4 regions of the Paenibacillus sp. J5 genome follow, and region 1 is predicted to be linked to each of the others. Evidence: riboswitches for the same ligand, from Rfam matches in the RefSeq annotation. Region 1 holds a riboswitch; each other region holds the start of a gene.
What was found. Region 1 has a riboswitch for cyclic di-GMP ahead of ACY1JZ_RS08910 (O-antigen ligase family protein). Riboswitches for the same ligand answer to the same signal wherever they lie in the genome.
Positions count from the first base shown of each region.

Region 2: it holds a riboswitch for cyclic di-GMP, as region 1 does, so the genes downstream of both, ACY1JZ_RS08170 (chemotaxis protein CheX) here and ACY1JZ_RS08910 (O-antigen ligase family protein) in region 1, are expected to answer to the same signal.
Region 3: it holds a riboswitch for cyclic di-GMP, as region 1 does, so the genes downstream of both, ACY1JZ_RS14090 (non-ribosomal peptide synthetase) here and ACY1JZ_RS08910 (O-antigen ligase family protein) in region 1, are expected to answer to the same signal.
Region 4: it holds a riboswitch for cyclic di-GMP, as region 1 does, so the genes downstream of both, ACY1JZ_RS19620 (methyl-accepting chemotaxis protein) here and ACY1JZ_RS08910 (O-antigen ligase family protein) in region 1, are expected to answer to the same signal.

Region 1 is NZ_JBUEDD010000004.1:324,258-331,745, reverse strand. It holds gene ACY1JZ_RS08940 (MBL fold metallo-hydrolase) at 1-259, opposite strand, end outside; gene ACY1JZ_RS08935 (thioredoxin family protein) at 259-825, opposite strand; gene uptA (undecaprenyl phosphate transporter UptA) at 995-1,603, opposite strand; gene ACY1JZ_RS08925 (cupredoxin domain-containing protein) at 1,781-2,230, shown strand; gene ACY1JZ_RS08920 (dehydrogenase) at 2,428-2,739, shown strand; gene ACY1JZ_RS08915 (hypothetical protein) at 2,868-3,230, opposite strand; gene ACY1JZ_RS08910 (O-antigen ligase family protein) at 3,310-5,613, opposite strand; cyclic di-GMP riboswitch class I at 5,782-5,974, opposite strand; gene ACY1JZ_RS08905 (HD-GYP domain-containing protein) at 6,007-7,089, opposite strand; gene ACY1JZ_RS08900 (histidine kinase N-terminal 7TM domain-containing diguanylate cyclase) at 7,299-7,488, opposite strand, start outside.
Region 2 is NZ_JBUEDD010000004.1:157,929-165,416, reverse strand. It holds gene ACY1JZ_RS08205 (CotH kinase family protein) at 1-387, shown strand, start outside; gene ACY1JZ_RS08200 (ABC transporter permease) at 510-1,838, opposite strand; gene ACY1JZ_RS08195 (ABC transporter ATP-binding protein) at 1,798-2,700, opposite strand; gene ACY1JZ_RS08190 (ABC transporter ATP-binding protein) at 2,780-3,676, opposite strand; gene ACY1JZ_RS08185 (GntR family transcriptional regulator) at 3,673-4,089, opposite strand; gene ACY1JZ_RS08180 (hypothetical protein) at 4,111-4,830, opposite strand; gene ACY1JZ_RS08175 (response regulator) at 5,020-5,379, opposite strand; gene ACY1JZ_RS08170 (chemotaxis protein CheX) at 5,401-5,868, opposite strand; cyclic di-GMP riboswitch class I at 6,020-6,106, opposite strand; gene ctaG (cytochrome c oxidase assembly factor CtaG) at 6,310-7,212, opposite strand; gene ACY1JZ_RS08160 (cytochrome C oxidase subunit IV family protein) at 7,298-7,488, opposite strand, start outside.
Region 3 is NZ_JBUEDD010000007.1:10,594-18,081, forward strand. It holds gene ACY1JZ_RS14060 (alpha-D-ribose 1-methylphosphonate 5-triphosphate diphosphatase) at 161-1,384, shown strand; gene sspI (small acid-soluble spore protein SspI) at 1,385-1,615, opposite strand; gene ACY1JZ_RS14070 (potassium channel family protein) at 1,786-2,451, shown strand; gene ACY1JZ_RS14075 (TrmH family RNA methyltransferase) at 2,458-3,258, shown strand; partial or broken gene ACY1JZ_RS14080 (TerD family protein) at 3,306-3,824, shown strand; gene ACY1JZ_RS14085 (vWA domain-containing protein) at 3,906-4,604, shown strand; cyclic di-GMP riboswitch class I at 4,834-4,918, shown strand; gene ACY1JZ_RS14090 (non-ribosomal peptide synthetase) at 5,027-7,488, shown strand, end outside.
Region 4 is NZ_JBUEDD010000011.1:62,845-70,332, forward strand. It holds gene ACY1JZ_RS19605 (RNA polymerase sigma factor) at 1-90, shown strand, start outside; gene ACY1JZ_RS19610 (hypothetical protein) at 164-1,324, shown strand; gene ACY1JZ_RS19615 (FAD-dependent oxidoreductase) at 1,549-3,096, shown strand; cyclic di-GMP riboswitch class I at 3,392-3,477, shown strand; gene ACY1JZ_RS19620 (methyl-accepting chemotaxis protein) at 3,565-5,349, shown strand; gene ACY1JZ_RS19625 (alpha/beta hydrolase family protein) at 5,421-7,070, shown strand; gene ACY1JZ_RS19630 (hypothetical protein) at 7,341-7,488, shown strand, end outside.

The sequences.
Region 1 (7,488 bases):
TCAGCCAATCCGCCTCCAGATCATGAACATAGACAGGACATCCGCAGGCCTTGCGAACCTCCTCCACACCGCCCATATGATCGAAGTGGGCATGCGTAAGCAGGATGGCCTCTACTTGCAGTTGCAGCTCCTGTACCTTGGCAAGCAATCGCGCCGGCATCATGCCGGGATCAATAATAATCGCCTTCCGATCCGGCTCGGTAGAGATCAGATAGGCATTGGTCTGCAGCGGCCCTAGTGCAAATGCATCGATTCTCATCAGAATGACGAGATAAGCTCTCGCAGCTCTTTCAGAATAACTGCCTGATACCCCGTGCCTTCGCCATAACGGCGACCCATCTCCTGGCGCGCCTCCGCCAGCTTCTCCTGATAATCCGCCGCAGCGCGATCCGGGTTTGCCAGCTTGAACGCTGTCATCGCCTCCTGAACATGGGCTGGACGCGGCCCCCACTGTCCCAGTACATAACCGCCCGTATCAGCGAAGATGACGATCGGCACGGCCTCTCCGCCCATCGTCAAAAATTGCTCCATCGTATCCTGATGCTCTTCCTTGATCAGCACCTCGGTCGGCACGCCGCTAATCTCCAGCGCGCGGAATACAACCGGGATGTTCTTGACGACATCCCCGCACCATTCGGCCATCAGAATGAGGCAGCGCAGATCATCGCGGTTATTCAGCGACTCAAAAAAAGCCTTCTCCTCCTCGTTAGGCCATGCAAATTCGTCATAGAGCGAAACAAAAGTATCCTTATTGCGCACCATCGTATCCATAAACTGCTTGGGGCTGATGCCTTTGTTTAATTTATTCGCAACCTGCTTGCTCATACGCTTCTCTCCTTGATCAATATGTAGTCTCCTTCTTCGCCTCGCTCGCCATGCCCAATGGGCTGGTCCGGTCGACAGAGCCAGAAGGTAAAATAACTGAAGTCAACTTGAATCTCCTTATTGTACCATATAAAAACAGATGCCAACAAAAACACATGATTTGTAAGTATTAGATTGTTTTGCTGCGGCTACGCAAATATTTAATGAGGAAATAGAGGATAGCAAGCGCAAGCGCGACAATAACAAAAGGCTTAATGTATGGCCCAGCCACCTCATCAATCTGTTCCCAGCGGTCGCCCAGTTGCATCCCCAAATAGACGAACATAATTGACCATGGGAGCGAAGCGAGCGCTGTCAGCAGTGTAAACAACCCGAAGTTCATTCTTGCCATGCCAGCGGGGATCGAGATTACCTGGCGCATAACCGGCACGAAGCGAGCGGTAAACACAATGCCTGCGCCATACTTTTTGAACCATCCCTCAGCCACATCGACATGCTTTTGCTTAATCTTCAAGTACTTGCCATACTTGTCCACAATAGGCCTTCCACCGAATCTGCCGATGGCGTAGAGCACCCAGTTCTGTCCTATCGCTCCAAGTGTGCCGAATACAATCGCCATCACAAACGATACATTGCCCTGAGAGACGAGGTAGCCTCCGTAGGCCAGCACGATCTCGCTCGGAATAACCTCCAGCATCAGTCCCAGAAAGATTCCGAACGCTCCCAGACTCTCCACCCACAACAACAAACTATGTAATACATCTGATATCCAGTCCATCACTTCCGCTCTCCACCTTCTCTCTCCTTTAGCTTCTCCTGCAACTCCTCATCTATTTTATCATATACACAGAGCATCGTTCTACAAGAGTCATGCCTTGACAAGCCTAAGCATATAATCAAACCAAGCTCTTAGAGCCTGAAGAAGAGCGCCACACCATTACGTGGAGGGAGTATGATGTCCAAGATATGGATTGTTAGCAAAAGACAACTTCGAGCCGTTGGCCTGATCTCGCTCACGGTTCTGCTGGCAACGGGCTACCTGCTCTGGAGCAGTAAGGATAGCCCGGCATCCGGTACGATGCCAAGCGAGCAAGTCTTTCACCTCGTCACCGGAGAATTCAAGACGACAACAGAGAGCGGAGAAGAACTGGAGGTCTATCGATTCGACCCAGGTACACTCTATATCCGCAGAGGACAGCCAGTGCAGCTCAACATCACCGGCGTGAACGGCAAGATACATCCGTTCGTCATTGAAGGGCTGAATATTCAAGGCGAGGTGCGTAAGGGCAAGATTACTACCGTGCGTTTCACCGCCGACCAGCCGGGCACCTATCCGATTGTGTGCCTTACCCATACAGAGCTCAAGAACGGCGGGCCGATGATCGGCTATCTCGTCGTACAGTAACCCTCTCCAAGAGTCCGGCTGCCGGTGCAGCGTTTGGGCTCTTTCTTTTTCCCTCTGTCAACTTCGGCTGTTTGCCGCTGTCCGCTGTGTCGCGGATGCCCTCTAGCTCCTGTGCTTCCCAACACTTCTGTTGGTGTCCAGGGTCCGCCTATGCGCATATGATGTGTTCAGAAGGAGAAGGAGAAGGAGGAAGTGCCATGAAGCCATCAAATGAAAAGCACAAGCCGCACTACCCGACGGCCCGCAACATTCGCCGCGCCTGCAGCAACGAGCTGTACCGCACGATCAAGCGGCTGAAGCTCTATGTGCCCAAGGAAAAAGCAGACCAGGCAGAGACGCTGTATTATCGCAAGGTGCTGCTCAATCTGCAATGGATTACCGAGCATCACAGCAACCGCAAGCTGCTCGCAGACTGGTGGGATGAGCATGTTAGCGAGGAGATTGCCGAGCTATGGTGCGTTGACCGCTCCAGGCTGTGCAGCGCATTTCGCGAATCCTTCGGAGGGTAGCCTGGCGCGTGAGCACACAAGAGAAAAACCTGCGATTAGCCTGGAGTGCAGGCGTTGTCGCAGGTTTTTGGAGCTGTCTGTGAGGTAGTGTGGTCAGATGATGGGGCTGCTATGGGGCAAGCGAAGCCTTAGCCGATAATCGCAAAGGCCTCTACGCCCGCAGGAATCGACCGCTCGCGGAACTGTACGCCTGCCGAGCTGAATACACGAATAACGAAATTGCGGTTGGTCAACGTCGGAATGCTGCTGAATCGGACGACGCCATAACGGTCAAAGGAAGCCGTCTGAACAAGCGTCCCTCCGCTATATATTCTTGCAAAAAATCCCGTCGTATCAAATGGCACCCCGTTCGTTTGCACCCACAGCACCGTCAGACGGCTCAGAGTCGGGCCGGTCTGGTTCGACTTGGCGATCGGCTTGACACGGCGCGGGATGCCTCCCTTGGCTCCCGCCTTATCCTTGAGCGGCGGTCTTACCCTTGCAACTGCCATGATTCCCTCTCCTCCCTATCGCTTTCATACATCCTATTCGGTGGATGCAGCTTTGGATTGGACGGATGGCGCATGGGCATTACTTGGCTCCCTGCAGCAGCCCCCTGCTATATTCCGCATATTGCTGAGCCAGTAGCGTCAGCTCAAACCGCCGGTCATTGGCAGTATGTGAACGTTCCGCCAGCTCGCGTGCGAGCTGCTCATAGCGCGCATACAAGGCAAGCGCTGCAGAGGCGGCATAGCCGGACTCCTGCTGCTTCTCTTCCATGGCGAGCTGTCGAGCCAGCTTCTCCATCTCGATAACAGCCCTCGTCTGCCGTTCCTTATTATAACGATCGCGCTGCAACGCCAGCTCCATGTAGTGCGCTGCCTGCTCCCAGGCGCCCGATTCCGCATGGCCTATCCCCAGCTCCCATAGCAGGTCGGACGATTGTGGCGAGTATCGCAGGCCATCCTCAAGCAGCTCAAGGCGGGCAGACGGCGCAAGCAGCGGCGCGAGTGCCAGCCGACTCTGCTGCTCGTAGGGATTCAGCCTCAGGGAGCGCTCCAGCGGCTCCTGCCGCTGCGAGAGCGGCAGACGGCTGGCCTCCTCATAAGCCGCCTGCGCCAGATGCAGACGGAGCGCGATCCCCGCGCCCAGGAGCAGCCCTAACGCCAGCACGGCCAGACCCGTTCGCTTAGCGAGCCGCCTCCACCTGCCAGAACGATGCACGCCAGCCTCTTCATCCACAGCAGAAGCGACACCCGGCCCGGAATCCCAAGCTTCCCTTTCAGAGCGCTTGCGTTCACGGGATGGGCAGGCTGGAGTTGGAGGCAGGCATACCGGGTCGCCCACGCCTATCGGCCTTTCCTCAACTATTAGCGTATTATTCACCCGCGATTGGACTTGTCCACTGCCGCCTGCGGCCTCCTGCGGAAGCATATACAGGGCGAGATAAGCCAGCAGCAGCATCCAGTAGAAGCCGAAGGCATTGTCCAAATCGATCGCGCCATGCGCCAACAGCACCAGCGGCGGCAGCGTCCAGATGAAGGCGGAGCGGCGGCTCACCGCGATGAGACTAAGGAGCAGGGCTACCGCCAGCAGCGCCAGACCAACTGCGCCAAGATCGAGCAGGATGTCCAGATAAGCGCTGTGCACTCTGCTGCCGACATAGGGCTGCTGCTGGATGCGCTCGAACTGCACACGCCAGGCACCGCCGCCGAAGCCTAGCCACGGTGATTCGCGCCAGAGCCGCAGCGCATCCTCATAGAGCAGCCGCCGCGCGCCGGCTGTCTCATATTGGCCGCTGCCAAGACGCCCGCCCAGCGCCTGCGGCAGCAGCCAGAGCGCTGAGCCGACCACTGCGGCGAGCGCGCCCCAGCTCCAAGCGCTGCTGGCGAGCACGCGGCGGCCGCTGCGCGGCTGCTGGCGCAGCGGTTGGCGCAGTGCCAGCAGCAACGCGGCGCCACCCAGCGCCAGCGCAATGACGAGCGCGCTGACCGCAGGCGGTGCGACGTGCCCCTGCACAGCGGGGCTCTGCTGCACCAGCACGCGGCAGAGCAGCACCGCGCAGAGCAGCGAGCCCGCTGAGCAACGCAGCAAGGCAGCGCGTTCGCCTCCGCGCATTACGAGCAGCGTGCATAGCCAGCCGAGGGCGGTGATGAGCCAGGCGCCGCGCGATTCGGTCAGCAGCAGCGCTGCCTGTGTCGGCGCTAGCAGCAGCGCCGGGAGCAGTACCTGCAGTCGCGCTGGGAGGCGTCTATTGCCATGCCATCCGCTTGGCAGCGGGCGTACAAGCTGCAGCAGATACCATACGAAGAAACTGCCCAGCACAACGGCCAGCATGTTCGGGTACTGAAACAAGCCCGCCAGTCGATACCCAAGCGCAGAGATCTGTGCATTGCCACTGCCTAGCAGTGCCTTCGGAAGGTGGAGCCACCCAAGCCAGCTCCCAAGACCCGTCCAGACGATTGCCCCTCCGGTAAGCTGAAGCGCCAGCAGCAGGCCAAGCCTGCCGCCCCTACACGAGACCGCATAGCAGGTCAGCAGGAGCCAGGCGCCGCTGCTTGCCCAGCGCAGCGCCTCCGAGATCGTATGCTGCATGGATACCGGCTCTTGAGCCAGATGCAGCAGATAAGCGATGGATAACAGAAATGGCCAGCCTGCAAGCAGCCTCTCCCATGGCGGAATACTGCGTCGCAGCCGTGGACAAGACCTTCCGCCCCATGGGCTGACACTGCCCGTTGCGATGCTGAAGACGAGCAAGCACGCTGCGGATAGCTGAAGCGAGGCCGCAAATCCATAATAATCCGCATCGAAGTACAAGCCGTCCCTCCAGGCTCCTGCCAGAAGAGCGACAAGCAGCAGCATGCCGACAGCTTGGGAAACTCCGCTTTTAATCATCCTATCTTCCTCCAGACCGGCAGCAAGGCAGCAAGCACATCGCGCGCCAATAAATTAATAGCTGATTGTCATGCTCCGGCACATCACTCACACCATAACGCAAAAAACAGCTTACCTTGCGGTAGCTGCCTGGCCACCCGTACCAGTACGGGAATCTATGCATAATGTTACGGTAGCCAGGCTGCCAATCATTCCGACATTGCTGCCGCAAGCGCATCGAAGCTGCTTCCACAGCGTACCTGCGCATTGAATTATAAACTACACTTACCAGCATTGTTGCCCGATATTGTGCGGCTTATAACGAACCTTAGACCCTATAGCTTTGCGTCCTTGCCTTTAGACAAGTTTGCCTTTTTCGTATAATTCATTACCGACCCTTGTCGGCTGCACGTACTAGAGAACCTTGGAGATCATCAGATGGAGACTGTCCTTCAGATCAATCTCATACGGCTCCTTCACCTTCGTCCCATCCGCCTCCTGAATAATGCGCACTGTCGGGCGGTGGACAGCCAATGAATCATTTGCACTGACGACTCCGATCTGACCCGAATTAAGCTGTATGGTCGTTGCAATCGGATAAATCGAGATATGCTTGCAAAACAGGCGAATCAGATTGACGTCAAAGTATGAATTACCTGCAGCAAATAAATATTCGATCGCCTCGGACGGCGTATAGCGCGGGCGATGTGGACGCGGCGATGTCAGCGCGTCATACACATCTGCAATGGCGACAATCTGGGCATACTCATGAATCTCGTCCTTCTTCAAGCCTCGCGGATAGCCTGTCCCGTCATAGCGCTCATGATGCTGTAGCGCGCAGTGTGCCGACAGCAGCGATAGATCATACTGGTGGCGAAGCAGATTAAAGCCCTCGACTGTGTGCTTTTGCACGACCTGCATTTCCTCTTTCGTGAGCGCTGCCTTCTTCTTCAGCAGCTCCTGCGGCACCTGGGTCATGCCCACATCGAACAACAACGCCCCGATGCCCAGATCCTCAAGCTGATTGCGGTTATAGCCTTTGGCGAGTCCGATAATACCCGCCAGTACAGCGACATTAACAGAATGCTGAAACAGGTACGCATCACTGGTATGAATCGATTCCAGATTGACCAGTACCTCTCGACGCCCCATAAGATCCTGCAGGATTTGCCCGAACACATTGCGAAAGGTGCGTCCAAGCTCTGGAGCCACAGCTCTTCCCTTGGTCGCCGGGTTATCCATAATGGAATTCATCGTCTTATACACAGAATCCACTGCATTTTTGCGCGTCTCCTCGCGAATAACCTCCTCCGGCATAATGTCATCCGTTACATGATCCTCAATGAATACATAATCGACCCCCATATCACGAAGTCGATCGATAAAGCGATCATTTAATTCCACCCCCAGACCTAGCAGAACGTGTCCGTTCTCCCGCAGAACTGGTTTGGCCAGCCGTTCTCCCGACCGGACTGACCCGATATTCACTCTTCTCATTGTTATCGCCCTTTTCGATGCTGGATTAAGAAAGGCCTACAACCTGGCATACAGGCTGCGGGCTCACATTAGTGGCAAGCAGGCGGTAACAAGCCCAAGCTCTCCTCAGCCTGCAACTGGCATTGGACTTGTAGCGGCGCCTCATTCAACTGGCAAGCAGACCTTCAGCTCCCCCTTCAAAGGCTGCTCGCTGCAAGAGACTGCACGTCTCATGCTTTTCTATACATGGAGACGATCCGATTTCGTCCACCGTTCTTTGCTTCATATAAGGCCGCATCAGCTTCAGAGAACAGCTCCCTCAGATACGCCTTCGGATTATCAACAGAGATGCGTCCTCCCTTGTCGATAGCCAGCATGCCAAGACTGATCGTCACTCCGATCGGTTGATTGCCTTGTCCA
Region 2 (7,488 bases), 170 kb from region 1:
GAAGAACGCCCGTTGCTTGCCAAGCTGCTTGAAGTACCCGAATATCTGGAAACGTACCACCAGTATTTGCAAGAGATCGTCGACGGTTATTTTGCTAACGGTCAATTCGAGCAGACCGTCGATAATCTGACGTCAATGATTTCTGACTACGTGAAGAACGATCCCACGGCGTTCTATAGCTATGACGAGTTTGCAGCGGGGGTTGCGGAACTGAAGAAATTGGGCGCACTCCGCGCCGATAGCATTCAGGGTCAGCTTAAGGGAACCATTCCATCGACAACGGAAGGGCAGCAAGAGGACTCAAGCGCACTTGTTGATTCCTCCTCAGTAAATTTGCAATCGCTCGGCTCTCAAGGTGGCGGTAAGGATCGCGGCGGGCCTCGGTGATGTCCAACAGTCATGCAAAGCAAAAGCAACCCCCAAGAATGCCGAATACCAGCCTTCTTGGGGGTTGCTTTTTTTGAATTGTCGAGCTGGCATACCGCCTTCGGACAGCAGCTAGCCTGCCCTTATACCTTATACGCCTTCATAGCCTTGCGCAGCTCCTTGAAACTTGGCCGCTTGCCGTACATGAGGACGCCTGTGCGATAGATTTTCGCGGAGATCCAGCCAAGAACAAGAATCGTGACCACCAGCAGCCCCAGCGACAGCCCAATCTCCCACCAGGCCGGATCAGTCAACCCGATGCGCAGAAACATGGCATACGGCGTAAAGAACGGGATGAAGGAGGCCACCTGCACCAGCGTCGAATCCGGCGAGGACATGCCGAAGATTCCGATGTAGAAGCCCGCCATAGACAGAATCGTAATCGGCGTCATGGCCTGTGCCAAATCCTCGGTGCGGCTGACGATCGACCCAACCGCCGCGCATAGCGTCGAGTAGAGGAAGTAGCCCGTCAGATAGAAGATCAGACCGAAGATATACAGTCGCGGATCTATATCCGCCAGATTCAGATTCCAGCCACTCAGCAGTGACTTGTTGTGCGGCATCGATACATTCACGACAAATACGATGACATAAACCGTGATCTGCAACAGCCCGACCAGGAACATCCCGGTAATCTTGCCGAACATCTGCTTCAATGGCGCCACGCTGGTGACGAGTATCTCCATCACACGCGAGCTTTTCTCAGCCGTAATCTCCGTTGCGATCAGTTGGCTGGTAACGAAAATGCCGATGAATAGCAAGATGATCATCACATATACAAAGCCAAGCGCCAGCCCCTGCTGCTCTGCCGTCTTACCGGCTCCTTCATCCGTTACAGAGATTTGTGCCGACTCAATCTTGACTGGCGCCAGCAGCAGCGCTTTTTGCTGCTCGGTAAGCCCGGCATTCGAGATGACCTGCTCCTGCTTGACGGCTTGCAGTGCAGTGCGAAGAGCACCTGTAATGCTAGAGTCGAACATACTCTCCGATTTGTATGCAACTGATGGGAAGTCATCCGCGGCCGCTTCACTCACCAGAATGTAGCCCTTAATCTCCTTGCTGCCGATCGCTGCCTTGAGCGACTGCTCATTCGCCTCAGGGGAGCCCTGGTCTGCATAGCCGACCAGCTCCAGCTCCGCCTCCCCCCCATCAACGGGAGCCGCAAGGTAGGCCTTCAGTGGCTCCGTTACACTCGCCACATTACCCTGGATGTAGCCGATCTTGTCCGGGCCGCTATCGCTGTTGAATTTCGAGATGATGTAAGGAAGATTCACACCGATGCATAGCAGTGCCGCGATGATAATCGTAGTGACCACAAAGGACTTGGCGCGCAGCTTGTTGCGCATCGTGAAGCTGACTACAGTGAAGAAATTATTCATTGGACTCACCCACCGTTCTGATAAAGATTTCATTCAAGGTTGGCTCTAGCAACTCAAAGCGGGTCAGCGTCGTCTGCTCCATCGCATGCCTTAGCAGCAGTTGAGCCGTGTCCTCGCGTTGAATCCACACCTGATACCCATTCTCTAGCCGCTCGACTCTTACTACGCCTGCGACTGTCTCCAGCCCCTGAATTGGCTGCTCGCTGCCAAGAACGACCCGCTCGCGTGGGAACTGCTTCTTAATATCCTTCAGTTCACCCTGAATAACCGGGTTCGAGCGGTGCATAATAGTAATGTTACGGCACAGCTCCTCGACATGCTCCATGCGGTGAGTAGAGAACAGGATACACTTGCCATTGTCCCGCAGCTCCTTCACTGTCTTCTTCAGCAGCTCGACATTGACCGGGTCCAGTCCGCTGAATGCTTCATCCAGAATGAGAATCTGCGGATCATGAATGACAGCAGCGATGAACTGAATCTTCTGCTGGTTGCCCTTCGACAGCTCCTCTACCTTCATATTGTAGTATTCTGTAATGTTGAACCTCTCCAGCCAGCTTCTAAGGCTGCGATCTGCATCCTTGCGCGTCATGCCACGAAGCTGCGCGAGATAGATCACTTGATCGCTAATCTTCACCTTAGGATACATCCCCCGCTCCTCCGGCAGGTAGCCGAGCATACGGAGTTGTTCCTGACTGTACGGCTTGCCGTGGTAGCGAATGGAACCGGAGTCTGGATAGATAAGACCAAGCACCATCCGCATCGTCGTCGTCTTGCCCGCTCCGTTCGCTCCCAGCAGACCATAGATTTCACCAGCCTCTACCTCCAGATTCATCCGGTTGACGGCCGTCTTCTCCCCATATTGCTTTGACACCTGCTCCAGCACTAGTGGCTTCATCTTATACACTTCCTTTAGTTATAGATTATCGCCCAAGCTTCCTCTGCCATGGCAGCGCTGCTTAGATTGTATTACGGGCTTAACCGCTTATCGCCATCAGAACCTCTAAGATGTCGTCCATCTCCAGCGGCTGCTGACCGTTAATGCTCCAGCCCTCCGCGATCAACCACTGCTCGGCCGCTCTGGCCTCGCTCGATATGACTCGCAGGAAGCCGCCGCCTACTGCCTCCAGCCTCTCCATCCCAGGCAGTTGCCTAAGTCTGAGCTCACTTGCATCCTGCTCCTTGAGGAAGAAGGCATGCCAATTGCCCAGCAGCTCATCCTTCTCATAGACGCCCAGCAAGCGCCCGTTCGCCATAAATATAATGTAATCTGCCAGCCGCTTGACCTCATCCATAATGTGGGTCGCCATCACAATCGTCCGATTGTCCTCCTCCATATACTGCTGCAGCACATGGAGCATTTTCTTCCAGGAGATCGGGTCAAGACCCGAGGAGGGCTCATCCAGCAGCAGCAGCTCTGGACTGTGCGCCAGTGTAATCGCCAGATCCAGCTTGCGGCGCAAGCCCTTGGATAGCTTGCCAAGCTTCATATTGTCATTGACCTCGAACAGACGCAGCAGCTCGTTGTAACGATTTACATTCCAGCTCGGATACCAGTAGCGGACAAAGTCAGCCTTATCCTTGCCGCGCATCCAGTTCTCCTGGCTGCTGGCCTCCTCCGGCAGATAACCGATTTTCTTCTTCGCTGCAAGCTCGCCTCTCTCATCGTCCACACGCTCACCGAGCAGCGTAATCGTACCGCTATCTGGCATGATCTGACGCAGCAGCAACTGGAAGGTCGAGCTTTTGCCCGAACCATTGGGCCCCACTATTGCTGAGATATACCCCTTGGGAATCTCCAACTGGAGCGGTCCCAGCCGGAAGTGCTCCCGCTCCAGTACAACTTGCTCCAACTGAATAATCGTATCCGTCATCTATCCGCTTCCCTCCCCTCTGTCGGCTTGCTCTGCCGCGCTGCAATGACCTCTCGCAATATCGTTTCCATCTCCTCCGATGTGCATTGCACACGCAGCGCAGCATCTACCGCCGCTTCGAATGCCGTCACGACAGATTGCAGCCTATGCCTGCTTCGCTCCTGCTCATCTACTCGGGCAACATAAGTGCCAGTGCCTTGCCGGGTGCGCAGCAGCCCCTGTACCTCCAGATCCTGATAGACGCGGCGGATCGTAATGATGCTGCACTTGAGCTGCTGTGCCAGCTCCCGGATCGATGGCAGCAAGGTGCCTTCCTCCAGTTGCCCGCTGACAATTAATGCGCGGAGCTGCACCGTAATCTGGTGGTAGAGCGGTTCCGCGCTCATCTCATTAATCTGAATAGGAATCCACACAGCATCACCTCGTCTCCTTCCTCATCGAACGGGCCGCTTCTTGAGCTTCGCCGTCATTAAGGCAGCCCCGCTTACGATAGCAGCAGCGGCCACCACTACTGAAGCCAGCAGCATGATCCACCACCCGCTTCCGTTCATCTGCCCCATTATAAAGGTGTTTACATCTATCCCCATCCTCTGCAGCATCACTGCTATGCCCACAAAGATTAACGTATATACAAAAGAGATGATGACAAAGGTTTTGCCAGAATAACAGATCTCCCAGTATACAAGCGTAACACCCATAGCGAGCGCATAAGCATACCATACGATGACCTGTCCCATGTAAACTACAGGATGGGGTACCGTATTCCATAGCTGATCCAGCGCCACATAGTGCAAGCCGAAGTAGTAGAGGATGCCTATACCCGTCATCAACTTCAGATGAAGCAGTCTTGCCCATACAATCTCCCCGATTGCAATCGGCATCGTTCGCCACATGGCCACCTTACGGCTATAGAGGTCATCCTGCCAGTAGCGGAATATCGTGCGATTCAACGCGAAGCCCATACAAGGAAGCAGCGACAGATAAAGAAAATTGACCATCCAGCTCAATCGTTGATAATAGACCGTTGACTCATCTACGAACGGTGTAAGGATAATCGCCAGATAGGTGTAGAATAGAATGTTGAATATAAAGGACGGCCAATCGCGCTTCAACTCAAAGCGCAACAGATGTATTGCCCCGCGCCAATGTTTCATAGACCCTCCTGGATTCAGTGTTATACTGTATATATTGATATACACAGTATAATGACTATGTCTCCCCCGTGTCAACTATTTGTTGCAGAATGTCCTGCAGCACAAGCCACACGGCCGAAAAAGCAAAAAATCTCCCCAGAGGGAGATTTCATGAACAAGCTATTCTCATCTATATGTAGGCAATAGAAATCAACCTAGCGCCTTATGTACGGCCTCGAGCACCCTGTCCTTTTGGAATGGCTTCACGATAAAATCGGCTGCCCCTGCCTGAATAGCACTCACAACCATCTGCTGTTGCCCCATTGCCGAACACATAATAATTTTGGCCTTGGAATGGACTTGGCGGATTTCTTTTACTGCTTCTACACCGTCTAGCTCCGGCATCGTAATATCCATCGTCACAATATCAGGCATATTTTCCTTATACTTTTGAATAGCCTCCAGACCATTCACTGCCTCGGCAACGACCTCATGCCCGGATTCCGTCAATATTTGCTTAATCATCATCCGCATAAAAGCAGCGTCATCCACGACCATTACTCTTGCCATCCTGAGTTGACCTCTCCTATTCTAAGCTGATTTGATTACAAGTTTTGAATAAATATCAATCACACCATACTCGCTCTCCAGCGGCGTCACAACAAAGTGATCCAGGGACGCCTTCTCCTGCTGCTGGTCAACGCTCGGATGCGAAATATTCACATCCAACCCTTGATTAGAGAACTCGGTTGCGATTCCACTCACAAACCAATTGCCGAATTCCATAATAGCGCTCCAGCCCATCTCGTCCAACTGCTGAATCTCCATTCCACCAAACATACGCCCGACGATCTGCTTGGCCGTCTCTTCATTCATGGCGCAGATGATGCGGCCATCCAGTTGCCCCAACATCTCGATCTTCACCGAGACATCAGGATCTGTGCTAAGCTGAACCTGCTCTCGCAGCTCCAAGGTCGAGACGGACATCCCCAGATAGCCTGATAACACATTGGAACCTACCCTTGATACTGCCTGATAATACTCCATACTTAAAGCCATGCGTTCTACACATCCCCTAATAAGACTAATTTACCAATCATGCACGAACAGAAATGAACGCCTTCTTGCACAACATAAACCGAAATGGAAAAATACAAAAAGGCCCTACTTTACGCAAGGGCAAACAGTACGCATAGGAGATATGCATCACTTGTGCAACCCGGCTGCCGTAGTAATATCATACTTTAGGCCCGTGGCTTTGCGCCCTTAATTTTCACTAAGTTTGCCCTATTAATAGTTCTTAAACACTATTTATTTTATACTATATATTGGTTCAATATGTCAATAGATTTAATTAAATGTCGTAAGATGTCGTTTAATGCACTTTTTGATCCAAAGTGTAACTCACCCTTCAGCACTCAATTTCATCGCATAGATACAAAAAAGCCGCCCAAGTGACGGCTATTTTGCAAACTATGCCTTTCATACCCCTGACTGGACCTAGCTGCCCGCCGGTTCAGGAGTCGGCACATCATCATTGGAATCGGAATGCTCGCGACGGTACCAATGATAGAACACGTAAGCCAGAATAATACCGTACATAAATTCCTGCACAAATTTCATCACAATGCCCCCGAGCTGCTGATCCTCCAGCGCAGGCATAAAATTAAAAAACTCTGGTCCTTGGAATTGCGCCAGCAGCAGACTGGTGTCGCCCGACACACAGTAGCCCATCGCATTGGCCCATATTTCAGGATCATTGTACATGGCAAATAAAGGCGAACCGGAGAAGATAATCAAGGCGCAGGCTGGTGTCAGCAGAACACCATTCGCAAACACATAGCCCATCTTCTTCACATCCGTAAGACGTGCCCATTCCTTTACCGGACATACAATTTGCCACCACATCATAAAGGCAGCGATCAACATGCCCAAGTAATAGATTCGATGTATGGTGAAATGAACCATTACATAATCATGCACAACCGGTACATGATAGATCGAGAACAACATGTTGAACAGCACCAGCGTCAGCAAGGGGTGCATCATCCATCTAAAAGGCCTCCAGAAGCTTGCAGAGAACACGTGCCTCCAGACAAATGCCGGAATACCCAGCAAAATGAGCGGAGGTACAATCAGATACGTAATCGACATATTCGTCATATGGAAGGTAAAGGTCAAATGACCCAGCAGCTCCAATGGCCCGCCCTGGCACAGATAATACAAGGTGATCCCCAACACGAACCACATTTTCGACTTTGCGGATACCTTCGCCTCGAGCGGATAATGTCTCTCCCTCCACGGGCCGATGATATAAAAGTACAGGATCGTTAGCGCGGCGCATACGAAGAGCACCACTGGACTCCACAAGTCTTCAAAGGAAAAGTACTGCAACCCCAGCACTTCGGATTACCTCCTCCATGTTAAAAATGAAGAAAGAGCGGTCACTACATCGCGACCGCCCATCTCCGCCTAATCAGGCTCGATATTACCACCAAACCCAATATTCAGCCATAACTACCATCGTAAATACAACAAACACACCTGTTAAAATTCCCACTGTAGCATACATATGGCCACGGTCCTTCATGTGCATCCAGAATGCCATCTGGATATAGACCTGAATGCCAGCCATAACTAGCAGCAAAATGTACGTGAACATAGTATTGATCTCGCCTG
Region 3 (7,488 bases), on a different contig from region 1:
AGTGCAGGACAGGCTCTTTATTTTGTGAAGACCGCAAGACTTGTCGGCATCTGTACTGCTTGCATTGTACTCCTCCCTCGGAACAGGGTAAAATAACATTATATTGTCAGGAAAGCGGGTGCAAGCAGCCTTGAATGAGGAGCAGAACAGGAGGAGTGAAATGAGCAGACGTTGGGTTCAGAATGGTCAGGTCGTGCTGCCAGACCGAGTGGTCGAGGCGGATGTTGTGCTGGAGGACGGCATGATAACGCTCATTGCTGAGGCGGATCAGGACAGGGCGCAGCAGCGAGAGCTGGCGGCCGAGGCGCTGCGGGCGGGTACGGGCGAGGTCATCGATGCGGCGGGCAGCTATGTGCTGCCAGGCTTGATCGACATTCATTGCGATGCCATCGAGAAAGAGGTGCAGCCGCGGCCGAACACTCTGTTTCCGCTGAAGATGTCGCTGATCGAATTTGAACGCAAGCTGCCGGTGCATGGCATTACATCGATGTATCACTCGCTGTCTCTTGGCGTTGGTCTAAGTCTGCGCGGGGATCATCTGCTGACAGAGATGGTGGAGCTGATTCATGCTTACCGCAGCCGCCGTGCGATGATCCGTCATGGCATTCATCTGCGATACGAGGTCGCCCATCTGGATGGGCTGCCGATCGTGGAACGGTATATTCAGGAGGGCAAGATCGACTATCTGTCGTTCATGGATCATTCGCCGGGTCAAGGGCAGTATAAAGAAGAGGGATCATTTGAGCGTTATGTGATGAAAAATCAGGGTGTGGACGTATATGAAGTGAAGGAGATCGTGACGGATCTGCTGGAGCGTCAGCGTCAGGTGGACTGGCGGCATCTGGAGGCGCTGGGCAGGCTGGCTGCTGAGCGCGGCATCTCTGTGGCCTCTCATGATGATGACAGCGCGGAGCGCGTGGATCAGTTCATCCGGTTCGGTGTTAATATCTCCGAATTTCCGATGAATCTGGAAACTGCGCGACATGCGACAAGCCGAGGACTGTATGTGTGCGTAGGTGCACCGAATGTGGTGCGCGGCGGGTCTCACGATAAAAATATGAGCGCCGCTGCTGCCATTACTGCCGGAGCAGCGAATGTATTATGCTCAGACTATCATCCCGCTGCGATGCTGGCGGCCGTATTCAAGCTAGCTGTGCTGCTGGAGAGAGCAGGCACAGAGCAAGGGCTGGCTGCAGCCACTGCGATGGCTACGCTCAAGCCAGCCCAGGCACTGGGCGTTGATCGGCTAGTCGGTTCACTGGAGCTTGGCAAAAAGGCTGATCTGATCCTGGTCGAGACCTTCGACGGCTATCCGATGGTACGGCGTACCTTGGTCAACGGAACGACGGTGTATGAGAGCAATACCTACTTTCGGGCGACTTGATCAGGTAGGCTGCTGACTGCCTTGAGTCTGTAACTGGCGTTGCAGTGTCTGAACGAGCGAGTGCTGTGTATTCGGGTCGAGGCCTTGCCAGATGATCTCGAACAATACACCGAGTCCAGGCAATGTGCGTTCATCGTTGCCGATTGAGCTTTCGATGACGTCCGTCAGCTCCTCATCCGATTTTTGCTGCACACGTTGAACGATCGCTTGCCGCAGATCCAGATTCATCATGCAATTATCCCTCCATCTTTAATTGTCCCGCTTAATATAACCGCAATGGCTTGATTTCATGCTTGGTGCAGCCTTGCATAAGCCAGGGCATCAAGCGTTGCGGCTGGAGGCTGGGTTAAAATATTGGTATAATGTTGATGGTCACAAGAGGAAGGAGCGGGTGAGGCCAGGTGAGCAAAAAGCAGTTTGCAGTGATCGGGATGGGACGATTCGGCTCCAGTGTTGCCCGGTCGCTCTCGGAGATGGGATTTCAGGTGCTGGCGATTGATTCGGACGAGCATCGTATCCAGGATATTGTGAGCATCGTAACGTATGCCGTCACAGCCGATTCAACCGATGAGGAAGCGATGCGCTCGCTGGGCATTCGCAACTTTGATGTGGTTGTCGTCGCGATTGGACAGGACATTCAAGCAAGTATATTGACGACGCTGATCTTGAAGGATATGGGCGTAGCCCGGATCATCGTGAAGGCGCAAAATGAGCTGCATGGCAAGGTGCTCCATAAGATTGGCGCAGACAAAATCATCTATCCAGAGCGGGATATGGGGCTGCGGCTCGCGCATCATCTCATCTCGCCGAACATCCTTGATTTTATCGAGCTGTCGGAGGATCACAGTATTGCCGAGATTCTCGCGACCGAGGGGATGATTGGGAAGAGCTTGAAGGGACTCAACCTGCGGGCCAGGTTCGGCTGCAACGTCATGGCCATCAAGAAGGGCACCGCCATGAATATCTCGCCCAATGCCGATGATCTGATTCAACCGGAAGATATTCTGGTGGTCGTCGGGAAAAATAAAGATCTCAAGAGCCTGGAGCTGGCTTATTCGGAAGGCTGATCATAGATGAATACACCGATTACACGAATTACATCCGTACAAAATGCAAAGGTCAAGCAGTGGGCTGCGCTGCTGGAGAAGAAGCACCGTGATCGCAGCGCCCGGTATATCATTGAGGGCGTTCATCTGATTCAGGAGGCGGCGGCATCGGGTGCCGAGATCGAATGCATCGTATTCGATGAGGAGAGAGGCATCCCTGCCGAGCTGAGAGACGATGCGGTGTCGTCGGCTGCTGGCGAATGGGTGAGCGCTGTGCCGACCATCCTGGCCAAATGTACGGGCACCTCCACACCGCCGCCTGTATTTGCTGTCGTAGCCAAGCGGAGCTATTCGACCGAGACCTTATATGATTCGCAGGCGCTCGTCGTCGTGCTCGACGGGGTGAGCGATCCGGGAAATGTTGGCACGATCATTCGCAGCGCGGACGCGGTCGGTGCGAGTGCTGTGGTGCTGGGGGCAGGCTGCGCCGACCTCTACAATCCGAAGACGGTGCGCTCTACGATGGGCTCGCTGTATCATCTGCCTGTGCTTCATGCTGATCTGGGAGAGCTGTTGCCTGAGGGCAAGCGCCGCGGCATGCGGCTGCTGGGCACGAGTCTGCAGGCACAGCACTCCTGCTATGGCTGCGACTGGACAGGTCCAACCTGGCTCGTCATGGGCAATGAGTCGAAGGGACTGTCGCCCGAGGCTGAGCGTCTGGTGGACGAGACCGTGCGCATCCCGATGCGCGGCAAGGCCGAATCGCTCAATGTTGCTATGGCGACTACGGTGCTGCTGTATGAGGCGCTGCGGCAGAGGGAAGGTTGATCGACTCATCCATGATGGACTAGTTATTATAGGGAGGCGGCACATCGATGAAGCTGCTCAAGGGACAGAAGGTAGATATTACGAAGGGGCGACGATTATCGTCCATTCTGATATGCTTTGGCTGGCAGGTCGGTAAAGAGACGATGGACATTGATGCGGCGGCATTCATGCTGTCTGCAAGCAGACGATGTGAGCAGGATGAGCATTTTATCTTCTATGGCAATCCTGAGGAACGGGGCGGTTCCGTCCACCACACAGCGGATGCCGATCGCGGAGGGAAGGAGCAGATCGCAGTATGGCTGGATCGTGTAGACAGTCAGATTGAAGCGATTGCCTTCACGGTCACGATTCATGAAGCAGAGCAGTTGGGCTATACGATGCAAGATGTGTCCGGCCTATATGTGAGTATCCGAGATGGGCAGACCAGAGCCGAGCTGTACCGCTATGAATACGGAGCCGAGTTGACCAAGGAAACGGCTGTCGTGGCAGGGGAATTGTACAGGCACAACGGAGAATGGAAATTCAACGCGATCGGGAGCGGTTACTACGGTGGACTGGAAGCATTATGCAGAAGCTTCGGACTGGAGGTCGAAGAGAGCAGCAGTCAAGAGCCTGCAGCAGCAGCAGCGGTGGAGACTCCTGTTCCCCTGAAGGAAGAGGCTCCGCCTCAGACGCCGATTGATCTGCGCAAGCGACTGGTGCAGATTACACTAGAAAAGAAGCAACTGAGCGGCGTGGTCGCACGGGTAGGTCTCGTCCTGGACATCTCAGGCTCAATGATACAGCTATACAGGAAGGGAACCGTCCAACAGGTTGTGGAACGCATTCTGGCGGTTGCCTGCAAGTTTGATGATAATGCGACACTGGATGTCTGGGTCTATGATTCGGAGTTCAGCCGCTTGCCTTCGGTAACGGAGCATGACTTCCCAGGCTATGTGAACAGAGAGGTGCTGGATAACCCGGCGATCTCCAAGTTCAGGAGCAATAACGAGCCGCTCGTTATGGAGGATGTGCTTCGCAAATATATCGATGAGGAACCTGGGGATACCCCGGTCTTCATTATTTTTATTAATGACGGTGGAGTGGACAAGAGAATTCGGAAGGTCATAGCCAATTCGGCGGTCCAGCCTGTATTCTGGCAGTTTGTTGGAATCGGAACCTCTAATTTTAAAGTATTGAAGGAATTAGATACGATGAAGGGGCGGATCGTAGACAACGCAGGCTTCTTCCAGTTGCACGATATAGAGAACGTATCGGATGAGCAACTGTACGATCAGTTATTGAATGAATTCCCTAAGTGGATTACGGCTGCGACAGCGAAGGGCATTATTAAGAACGCCCGCTAGTCCACTTTTTTGACACGATTCAACCTTGGCCCCTAATAGGTTTACTCCTAATATCGGTCAAGGTTTATTGATGTTTTTCTATGACAAAAGTCATAATTAGCTATAACTTTGCTTTTACATACTTACTTTTATACTATTTTGTATACGAAATTTCACAAAATCATGCATGTATTTTTATATCAACTATGATATATTAGGACTTGTAACTCATATGATGGTTTTATGTGACAACTGAATAGGGCAAACCTATCGAAAGGTAGTGACGCAAAGCTACAGGGGCTACAGCGGGAACGCTATGCCAGCCAGTTGCCGAACTTAAGAATGCTTCATTTTCTTAAAATGTAACTCTACTTTCGGCAAGTAGAGTTATTTTTTTGCTTTCATTCTTCTACTCTCATACACACTCAAAAGGAGCAATGAAAATGAACCAGTTGGAAGCAAAGGCATGGAACCGGACGAAATGGACAAATGAGCTTGACTTGCTGGGGGAGCCTTCGATTTTGAGGCTATATTCGGCTGCATCACAGGATAAGCAATGGAAGCATGAGTCCATAGACTCATGGCTCATGGAGGATAAAGCGCAGCTTCACGAGGCTTGTGAATGGGGAGGGGTAAATAATGAATCGCTCTTATGTGGTGCCTGGAGCGCACTGCTGAGCAGATACTTGCGAATGGAGCAGACGGCTTTTGCAGTCATTCGTTCGGCAGAACATACGGTTCCATTTATTATACATACAGATGCTAATGCGCCGATACATACCCATATGCTGCAGGCTCATGCTGAGCTTGCAGACAGGGAGCGTTCGGCTCTATCCCTGAAGGAGACCACAGAGCTATGTGGCCTGGGAGGGGAGATGCCTAGCTTGAATACGGGACTGCTGCTGGGAAAGGGCGTGCCTGCGGAAGAGCTGAAGCATCGATACGATCTGATTATTCAATATGATGATGGGAAGCTGGAAGTGCTATATGCGCCAGCCTTTTTTGCACAGCCATTTATCCACCGCCTGGCAGGGCATCTGCGCCATGTGATCATGGCGTGGCTGCATACGCCACAGCTTCCGCTTGGACATGTGGAGCTACTGACGGCGGAGGAGTGTGAGCTGCTTGCCAGTTGGAACTCGACGGATATGGCGTATCCGTCCGATACGACCGTACATGCACTCTTCGAGGAGCAGGTGGCGCGTGCGCCGCATCTTACGGCAGCAGTATGCCGGGGAGAACGGCTAACCTACCAGGAGCTGAATGAGCGGGCGGAATGCCTGGCATGGCAACTGCGGCGCAGAGGAGCCGAGCCGGGACAGATCGTCGGAATTATGGCCTCGCCTTCACTGGAGATGCTGACGGGCGTACTGGCGATCTTGAAGACGGGGGCGGCGTATCTTCCGATTGATCCGGCGTATCCTGCCGATCGTATCGCTTACATGCTGCAGGATAGCGGTACACGGCTGTGTGTCATCGAGCCTGGAATGCCGAGGGACGGCTTGTCCGGGTTCGATGGGGAGATTCTATGCGCGGCCGAGGCTGTGCAGGCAGGGGCAGCCACTCAGGGGACGGTCACTTGGGAGAACGAAGCTCGGCAGGGTGCGGATGATCTGCTGGACAGGCAGGCACAGCCGGATGATCTTGCCTATGTGATCTATACCTCAGGTTCAACAGGCAGGCCGAAGGGGGTCATGGTTGAGCATCGTTCGCTCATCAATCTCTGTACCTGGCATCAGAGAGAATTTGAAGTAAGCGACCAGGATCGCGCGATCAAGTATGCGGGCTTTGGCTTTGATGCTTCGGTATGGGAGATCTTCCCTTATCTGCTCGTTGGCGCTGCGATTCACCTCCTGCCGGAGGAGCTGCGGCTGGATGCCGGGGAGCTCCAGCGATATTGTGTGGAGCAGGACATTACGATCGGATTTTTGCCTACACAGTTCTGTGAGCAATTCATGGAGCGTGAGCTGCCATCTCTAAGGGTGCTGTTGACTGGAGGAGACAAGCTCAAGACGTTCCGCAAGCAGACCTACACACTGTACAATTGCTATGGCCCGACGGAGAATACGGTGGTCACGACCGCGTACCCGGTCACGGCGCTGTCCTCGAATATTCCGATCGGCTATCCGGTTCACAACTCGCGGCTCCATATTGTGGATGCCTTCGGGCAGTTGCAGCCGATTGGCATTCCAGGCGAGCTGTGCATCTCTGGCGATGGGCTTGCGCGAGGTTATCTGAATCAGCCGGAGATGACGGCGGAGAAGTTCGCTCCTAGCCCGCTTGCCGCAGGCGGCAGAATGTACCGTACAGGCGACCTGGCTCGGTGGACAGAGCAAGGGACAGTGGAATTTCTCGGTCGCATCGACCATCAGGTGAAGATTCGCGGCTTCCGCATCGAGATCGGCGAGATCGAGCACCGGCTGCTCCAGCATGAGGCTGTCTTGGAGACGATCGTAATCGATCGTGAGGATGCCTTGGGCGCGAAGTATCTATGCGGCTACTATGTAGCGGATAGAGAGCTGGCGGCCAGCGAGCTGGCGGCCTTCGCGGCGGAGCAGCTCCCGAATTATATGATTCCGGCCAAGCTGCTTCAATTAGAGGCGCTGCCGCTCACAGCCAACGGCAAGGTAGACAGGCGGGCGCTGCCGCTTCCATCTCCAGCAGGAGAACGGGAGCTGGAGACGAAGGAGGAGCCGCAGGGTGAGCTGGAGGTCATGGTGGCTACTCGCTGGCAGGAGGTGCTCGGCGCCGGGGGGATCGGAGCCTGCGAGTCCTTCTTCGAGCTCGGAGGAGACTCCTTGAAGGCGGCGATGCTGCAGACGAAGCTGGAGCGCAGCCTCGCCATGCGCGTGCCGGTGTCCATGCTGTATGAGCGCATCACGGTGAGGGAGCAGGCGGAATGGCT
Region 4 (7,488 bases), on a different contig from region 1:
AGCGAGGGCACGGTCAAGTCCAGATTACATCATGCACGCACGAAACTATCCCAAATAAAGGAGCGACACCATCATGCATCCGAGCGATAAAGATAAGCTTAAACCGCTTGAAGCCCCTCCTTTGAAGCATCGTGGTTTTGATAAAGCTCTACAGGAAACCATATTGCGACGCGTCAGCGAACTGGAGGAGCAGCAGCCGCGGCGCTCGCGCACCTGGCTGCGCGCACCGCTTCTGGGCGGAGTGGCCGCTGTGGCGCTCGTGTTGCTCCTGGTGCTGACGAATGGGCTGCCTGACGCTGGGTCTGGCCAACCGGGCTCCCCCCTGGCGGAGCAGCCGAAGCTGGGGAACGCTGCGCGAGTCACCCCTGATGGCAGCGTGCCTGACCAGCAGCCGGTCTTCAAGTCAGCGCTGCTGATCGGCCTGCGGTCTGACCACACTGGAGATAGCGATCATTACCCGTATAGCGAGTACCGCACCGTACTCGTTGCGCCTGACAACGGGGAGCTGAAGGAAATCTCCAGCAGTGAGGGAATATTGATGCCGTACAAGATGGGCTTCTGGGAGATTGACACCGAGAAGAAGTCGCATGGCGGCAAGGAGGTTCAGATTCTATCCGCTGCCCCGGCAGGTAAGCAGTCCTCAGAGTCGAAGCGCCTGGAGCAGAGTCCAGGCGATGTCAAGAGCAAGCTGACCTCCAATATCGCTCAACTGGACACGCTCACGATGGAGAGACTCTCATTTGCGGGCAACCGGTATGTGGCTGTAGAACAGCAGGTGGAGAGCCGATCTGGAGGAGCTGGCGCGCGCTCCTACGTCTGGATCAAAAATATCGAACAGCTCGCAGTAAACCGCACGCTGGCCTTCGCCGCAGCCTCCGAGCTGAATATTCCGCTGACCGACTTCTTCTCCGCGGACCGGATCATAGGTCTCAGCCCCCGCCAGTGGACGCTGGTGCGGAAGCCGGGACGCTGGACAGCACAAGCGCTAGTCGAGGGAACGAATGAAATGCAACTGCGGGAGCTATCTGCCGCTCCGCCAGAGAAGGTCGCATCCTTCGACCGGCTGAGCGCCCCGTGGGAGGAAATCTGGGAACGTGTGCCCAAGGCTACCGATGCTTATTCCTCCCCCGCAGGTGAGACCGTGGCTGTCGTAACCAACGATGCGGTCGCCTTCTATCTCAATGGCTGGGCGCTTGCCGATAAGCCGGCGCTTACCCTGAAGCTCAAGGATAACGAATCGATCATCATGATGCAGTGGGCCACCGGCAGCTATGTTGAGCGCTGGAAGAACGAAGCGGGCCAGCTACTGTCCGCTTCCCCATAAGCTGCGCGAGGATGCCGCCTCCCGAAATAACCGAAGAACAGACTGGTGCCGGAAACCATCCGGCTCCGTCTGTTTTTTCATGTTGGCCGCTGATGACGCTTCAAGCTGCATCGGTGAAGCTCCAGGATGATGCCGCCGTGCCACATTATTTATTGTCCAATCTGTTTAATACTCCGTTAATTGTAAATTATAGTAAGAATGAAACGATTAATGGAGGGATCTGCATGTCATTGTTGGAGCCGTACTGGCGGGAGACGGAGAGTCTGCCCGCATTCGAAGCGCTGCGGAAGGATGAGAAGGCGGATGTCGTCATCGTCGGCGGGGGCATCACTGGAATCACAACGGCTTACCTGCTCGTTCAGGAAGGGTTGAAGGTCGCCTTAATCGAAGCCGACCGGTTGTTGAATGGCACGACAGGACATACGACAGCCAAAATAACCGCCCAGCATCACCTCATTTACGATGAATTCATCCAGCACTTTGGACAGACGACGGCTAGACTCTACTATGAAGCGAATGCTGAAGCGATGGGGCATATACGTGATATGATCGGGAAGCACCGGATCGAGTGCGATTACAGCGAGCAGGATGCCTATCTGTATGCAACGACAGAACAGTCGGCCCGCAAGATGGAGAAGGAATATCGAGCGTATACCACCCTGAGCATCGCCGGTGAGCTGGTGGATCGCATTCCATTCCCGATCGGCATCACCAGCGCACTCCGCATGACAGGGCAAGCGCAATTCCATCCATTGAAATATCTGGCTCACCTGGTTGATGCTCTGCGGAAGGCGGGGGCGCACATCTATGAGCATACGGTTGCCGTCAACGTCCAGGAGGACGGAGGCGAGACGGCAGTGCTGACACGGGATGGGCATAAAATAACCGCAAAACGTGTAATCGCCTGCTCGCATTTTCCTTTTTACGAGGGGATGGGCTTGTATTCTGCCCGCATGTACGCTAGCCGTTCCTATGTGCTTGCCTGCAAGACCACAACGCAATTCCCAGGGGGAATGTACCTATGCGTAGATCAGCCCAGTCGGTCATTGCGGTCGGTCTCGGCAGATGGGGAAAGCCTCGTGCTTATTGGCGGAGACGACCACAAGGCGGGACAAGGCAAGGATACCCGTGAGCATTACAAGGCGCTAGAGGCGTTCGGCGAGGAAGTGCTGGGACTGGATCGCATCGAGTATCAATGGTCGACCCAGGACTTGATTACATTGGACAAGATGCCTTATGTGGGAGCGATTACCGCCTCCCGTCCCGACATTCTGATTGCAACAGGATACCGAAAATGGGGAATGACCAATGGCACAGCCGCCGCGCATGTGCTGAAGGACATCGTCCTCGGCAAGGATAATCCGTATATCGCGATGTATTCGCCGTCCCGCTTCTATGCAGATCCCAGTCTGAAGCGGTTTTTCGTCGAGAATTTCAATGTGCTCAAGCATCTGGTCAAAGGCAAGCTGGAGATGCCGGATACGAGCATTGGCGCCCTGTCCAACGATCAAGGCGCTGTTATCACCCTGAATGGTGAACGCAAAGGGGCATACAGAGACCCGCAAGGCCAGCTCCACATCGTCGACACGACCTGTACTCATGTCGGTTGCGAGGTGAACTGGAATGCCGGTGACCGCACGTGGGATTGTCCCTGCCACGGCTCCAGATTTTCGTATACGGGGGAGGTCATTGAAGGCCCTGCCGAGAAGCCGCTGCAGCGCGTGCATCATGATATGCTGGATAGCCTGATGGGAGAGAATTCGGGGTACTAGCTGCTGCGTGATGCTACAGGGGAGCCTCAGCTAGGGTTCACTAGGCAAGGTCTGAGAGGCTGGCTCTCCCCTGAGCCCTAGCCGTCAGGCGAGCGCGAAAACCTGCCATGATCCGACATCTATTTACAAAATTTGCACACTCTCGTATAATCTATGTATTGCTGACTAGGTGCCTACCTGGATCGTTCGCAAGAACCAGACATTCAGCCAGAACGGCAAGGAGACGGGGTCAGCAGAGACAGGAGCGGACAGGCTCAGGTCGACGTACCGTTGGGCATATAGAGAACATATCTTGAACTGAAAAGGGCAAGCATGTCGAAAGGCATGTACGCAAAGCCATGGGCCTAAGGGGAATGCTGCTACGGTCGCCAGGCTGCCGAGTGCGAGATTGACGCATAGCTATCCTTTTCCGGGTGGCTTTTTTGCATGTCTGTCCTTTCCTCGGGGTTCATCGAAGGAGTGGAGAAAATGAAAGTTAACACCGCAACATTCAGCAAGTTCAAGCTTCCCCGCGTTTCCCTCATGTTCAGTGGCGGCATCGTCAAGCAATTGATTGTCGTCGTGAGCATCATCACCGTGGTCAACATCGCATCCGGCATCACCATCACTACGCTCAATCGGGTGGTTTCAGACGATATTGAGGTAACCAACCTGCTGGCGGAGCGGGAGGGCGGCTATCGCGAGATTAGCAACAGCATGCTCCAGACGATGCTGTATATGGTGTCTCTGATTCACGGCACCGGTTCCGGCCCCGAATCGGACAACTCCCGCGAAGCCTACATACAACAGACGCTTGAGGCGATTCCCAAGAAGCTGGATAATCTAGCGCAGGACTTCCAGGCGCTGGACGAGCAGTTCATCGCTGAAGACGGGATGCATAAATACTCTGGGCAGATCAACGTCATTCAGATGGCTTACAATAATCTGGTCAGCATTCATGAGAAGATCGACACCAATATGAGTGAATTCGATAAGCGTGATCTGCTGCAGAGTCTGCTGCAAACCTATACCGTGATGCTGCAGTATTCTACAGAAAAGCTGGACGAGCGCTTCACGAATGATATAGCCGTTACGAAGCAGGCGCTGTCCGACCGGGTGGACATGACGACTGTCGTCATCATTGTCAACATTATTGTCCTTGCCATCCTGCCTTTCCTGATGTCATACCGGGTGGCTATGAACATCCGGCGCGGCCTGCGCAGCATCACGCGGCGAATCAATGCTTACAAGGACAACGACTTCACCTATGCCGACAGCTATTCCCGGAACAATGAATTTGGCGCCATCGACCAGATGCTGCAGGAGATGGGGAATAATCTGCGCCAGACGGTCCGGTCTACTCATCATGTCAGTCAGGAGGTGCTGCGTATCTCGGAAGCGATGGATGGGCAATCGAAGCAGAACAAGAATATGTCCGAGGAGGTCAAGGACGGGGTCGACCACAGCCAGACGCTGCTTCAATCCCAGCATGACGAGACAGCCTCCATCTCCTCCATTACGGAGCAGGTGTCCGCAAGCTCTCAGCAGATCGACGCCTCCAGCCAACAGATTAACGAGGATATGCAGCAGATGCGCCAATCGGCGCAGACCGGCCTGCAGCGGATGAATACGGTGATGACACAGGTACATGAGACGATCGAGCAGTTTGCCTCTCTGATCGCCTCCTTCCGCACGACACAGGAACGGTATGGGCAAATTAGCAGCTTCCTGACCGGCATACAGGATATTAACCAGCAAACCAATCTCCTCTCGCTCAACGCTTCGATTGAGTCGGCGCGAGCTGGCGAGCACGGGCGCGGCTTTGCAGTCGTCGCCGAGGAGATTCGCAAGCTGTCTACCCAGACGGACGAGATTGCTCGCAATATATCCGCCGAGCTGCATCTGACCCGGCAGGATTTGGAGCAAAGCGCCCAGCGGATGTCCGCCTTCAACGCAGTCATTTTGCAGACGAGGGAGGCTGGCGAGCACGCTAGCTCAACCTTTGAGCAGTTAGAGGCGCAGTCGGGGATTCTGTCCGAACAGATGACAGACATCTCTGCTGCCATCGGAGAGATTAGCCGCGGCATGAACCTGATCGTCCAATCCGTAGATAATCTGGTATCGACTTCTACAGATGTGAATGGGAAGATGAACACCATGAGTGAGCTCGCCAGCCGACAATTGCACGCATCCAATGAGCTGAGCGAGCTGTCTCAGAATTTGAAGCAGAGCTCCTCGCTCCTGCAGGAGCAGACTTCGTTATTTAAAGTTTAGGCTTTTTAATGTGGAACTTTATGCTCGTTCAAACGTACTACGTATAAGTTAATTTGGAGAGGAGTTCCATAATGAACAACTATTCCCGCATGCTGCGCAAGACCGCAGCATTGTCGCTCGCTGTAGCTCTGCTGACTGCATCCGCCCCCGCCTTCGGCGCTGCTCCCATCTTGAACACTGCGGCTGCGGCTTCATCTGCAGCTCAGGGCATTCCACTGCGACCTGCAGCCGCGCAGATCGGAGCAACGGTCACCTGGGATGAAGCTACGCGTACCGCAACAGTCACACTGGGAGACAGCAAGCTAGTGCTATTCGTCGCCGAGGGCAGAGCCCAACTGAATGGACAGCCCTTCGAGATTGGGCAGCCCTTGCACGTTGTGAAGCATCAGACCCATATTCCGGCCGATCTGCTCGCCCGCGCCTTTAACGAGGCCGGGCAGCAGGACGCCGCGTCCCGGCTGGCTGCCGCGCTGCTGGCAGGCGATGCCGACTCAGCCTATGCCGTTTTAAGTCCTGCGATGAAGCAAGCCATCGGCTCGGCCCAGCAGCTCGGCGTCATGTGGAGCGGCTTCGAGCAATATCTGGGCAAGCCGGAGCAGGAGCTTGGGCGCGAGACTACCAGCAATAGCGTGCACACCAATACGGCCATTACGTACAAGTCGGCCAAGACAGCCTTTGTCTTCACGATCCGTGTCAGTAAGGACGGGCTGGTGGATGATTTCAATCTCGTGCCATCGGTGCCAAGCAAGTATCAGAAGCCCGATTATGATAAGGGCAATTATACCCAACAGGAGATCAAGCTTGGCGATGGCTCCATGGCCTTGCCGGGCACGCTGACGCTGCCGAAGGGAACTGGTCCATTCCCGGCCGTTGTGCTTGTGCACGGCTCAGGGCCGCATGACCGTGATTCCTCGATCGGAAGCGCCAAAGTATTCCGCGACCTGGCTGTAGGACTCGCCAGCCAGCAGATCGCGGTACTCCAGTATGACAAGGTCACGTATGAGCATACCGTCAAGATGTCGTCCAACCAGAAGATCACCATTCAGGAGGAGACCGTTCAGGATGCGCTTGCTGCTGTCCAGTTGCTTGCTAACACGCCAGGGATTGATAGCAGCCGCATCTATGTCGCCGGTCACAGCCAGGGCGGCTTCGCTGTCCCACTTATTGTCGAGGCAGACCGAAGCGACAGCATCGCTGGCTCCATCATGCTAGCGGCTCCGGCTGGACGGTTCCAGGACCTGCTCGCAGAGCAGCAGCAGGAGCTGCTGGCACGCCTCAAGGAGCTTAAGCTGCCAGCAGAGACGATCGCTGCTCAGGAGCAGGCGTTGCAGTTCTGGCAATCTGCTGTCGACGTGATCAACGACCGCCAATATTCCACCGATAAGCTACCCGCTCAGTTCCCGCTGCAGCCTGCCTACTGGTGGTACGCGCTGCGTGACTATAAGGCAGCGGAGACGGCTGCCAGCCAGAAGGGTCGGCTGCTCGTGCTGCAAGGTGAGAACGACTGGCAAGTGCCGTTGAAGGAGCTCACTGCCTGGAAGGATGCGTTGAAGGATCGCACCGATGTCACCTTCAAGTCCTATCCGAATGTGAACCATCTGCTTGCAGAATATAAGGGCTTATCCGTCGGCAGCGAATATTACGAGCCAGCCAATGTGTCCTTCCAGCTCATTCAAGACATGGCCGCATTTATTAATAACTCGTCGGATGCCTCAAAATAGCCCGCACACCCTGCTACAGAAGGCTTGACCCGCCATAGCAACCGCTAACGAATTGTCGTAACAGACCTGATCACTCCGATCAGGTCTGTCTGGCGTTCTCACTAATCTTACGAGGCCACCGGCATCGCCCCGGCCGCTAGGTGCCGAAGCTGTAAGCGCACAATCGCAGGGACAAGCGTGGGAATTAAGGCTTGTACAGCTATTCATCCATACCGCCCCTACTAATCTCTCATAGAATATAGCATCCCCCAACGAAAGGAGAGATTACCCATGCCAACCTTGATTAACTATAACCGTGGTCTTGTCGGGAACCAGGCAGGCCTTCCTGTCCCACCGGCAGTTAATCTTCCAGTAGGCGTAGATACGCTGCTGGTCACACTGGGCATCTATGTGGCTCAGCCGACTAATTTCCTGGAGA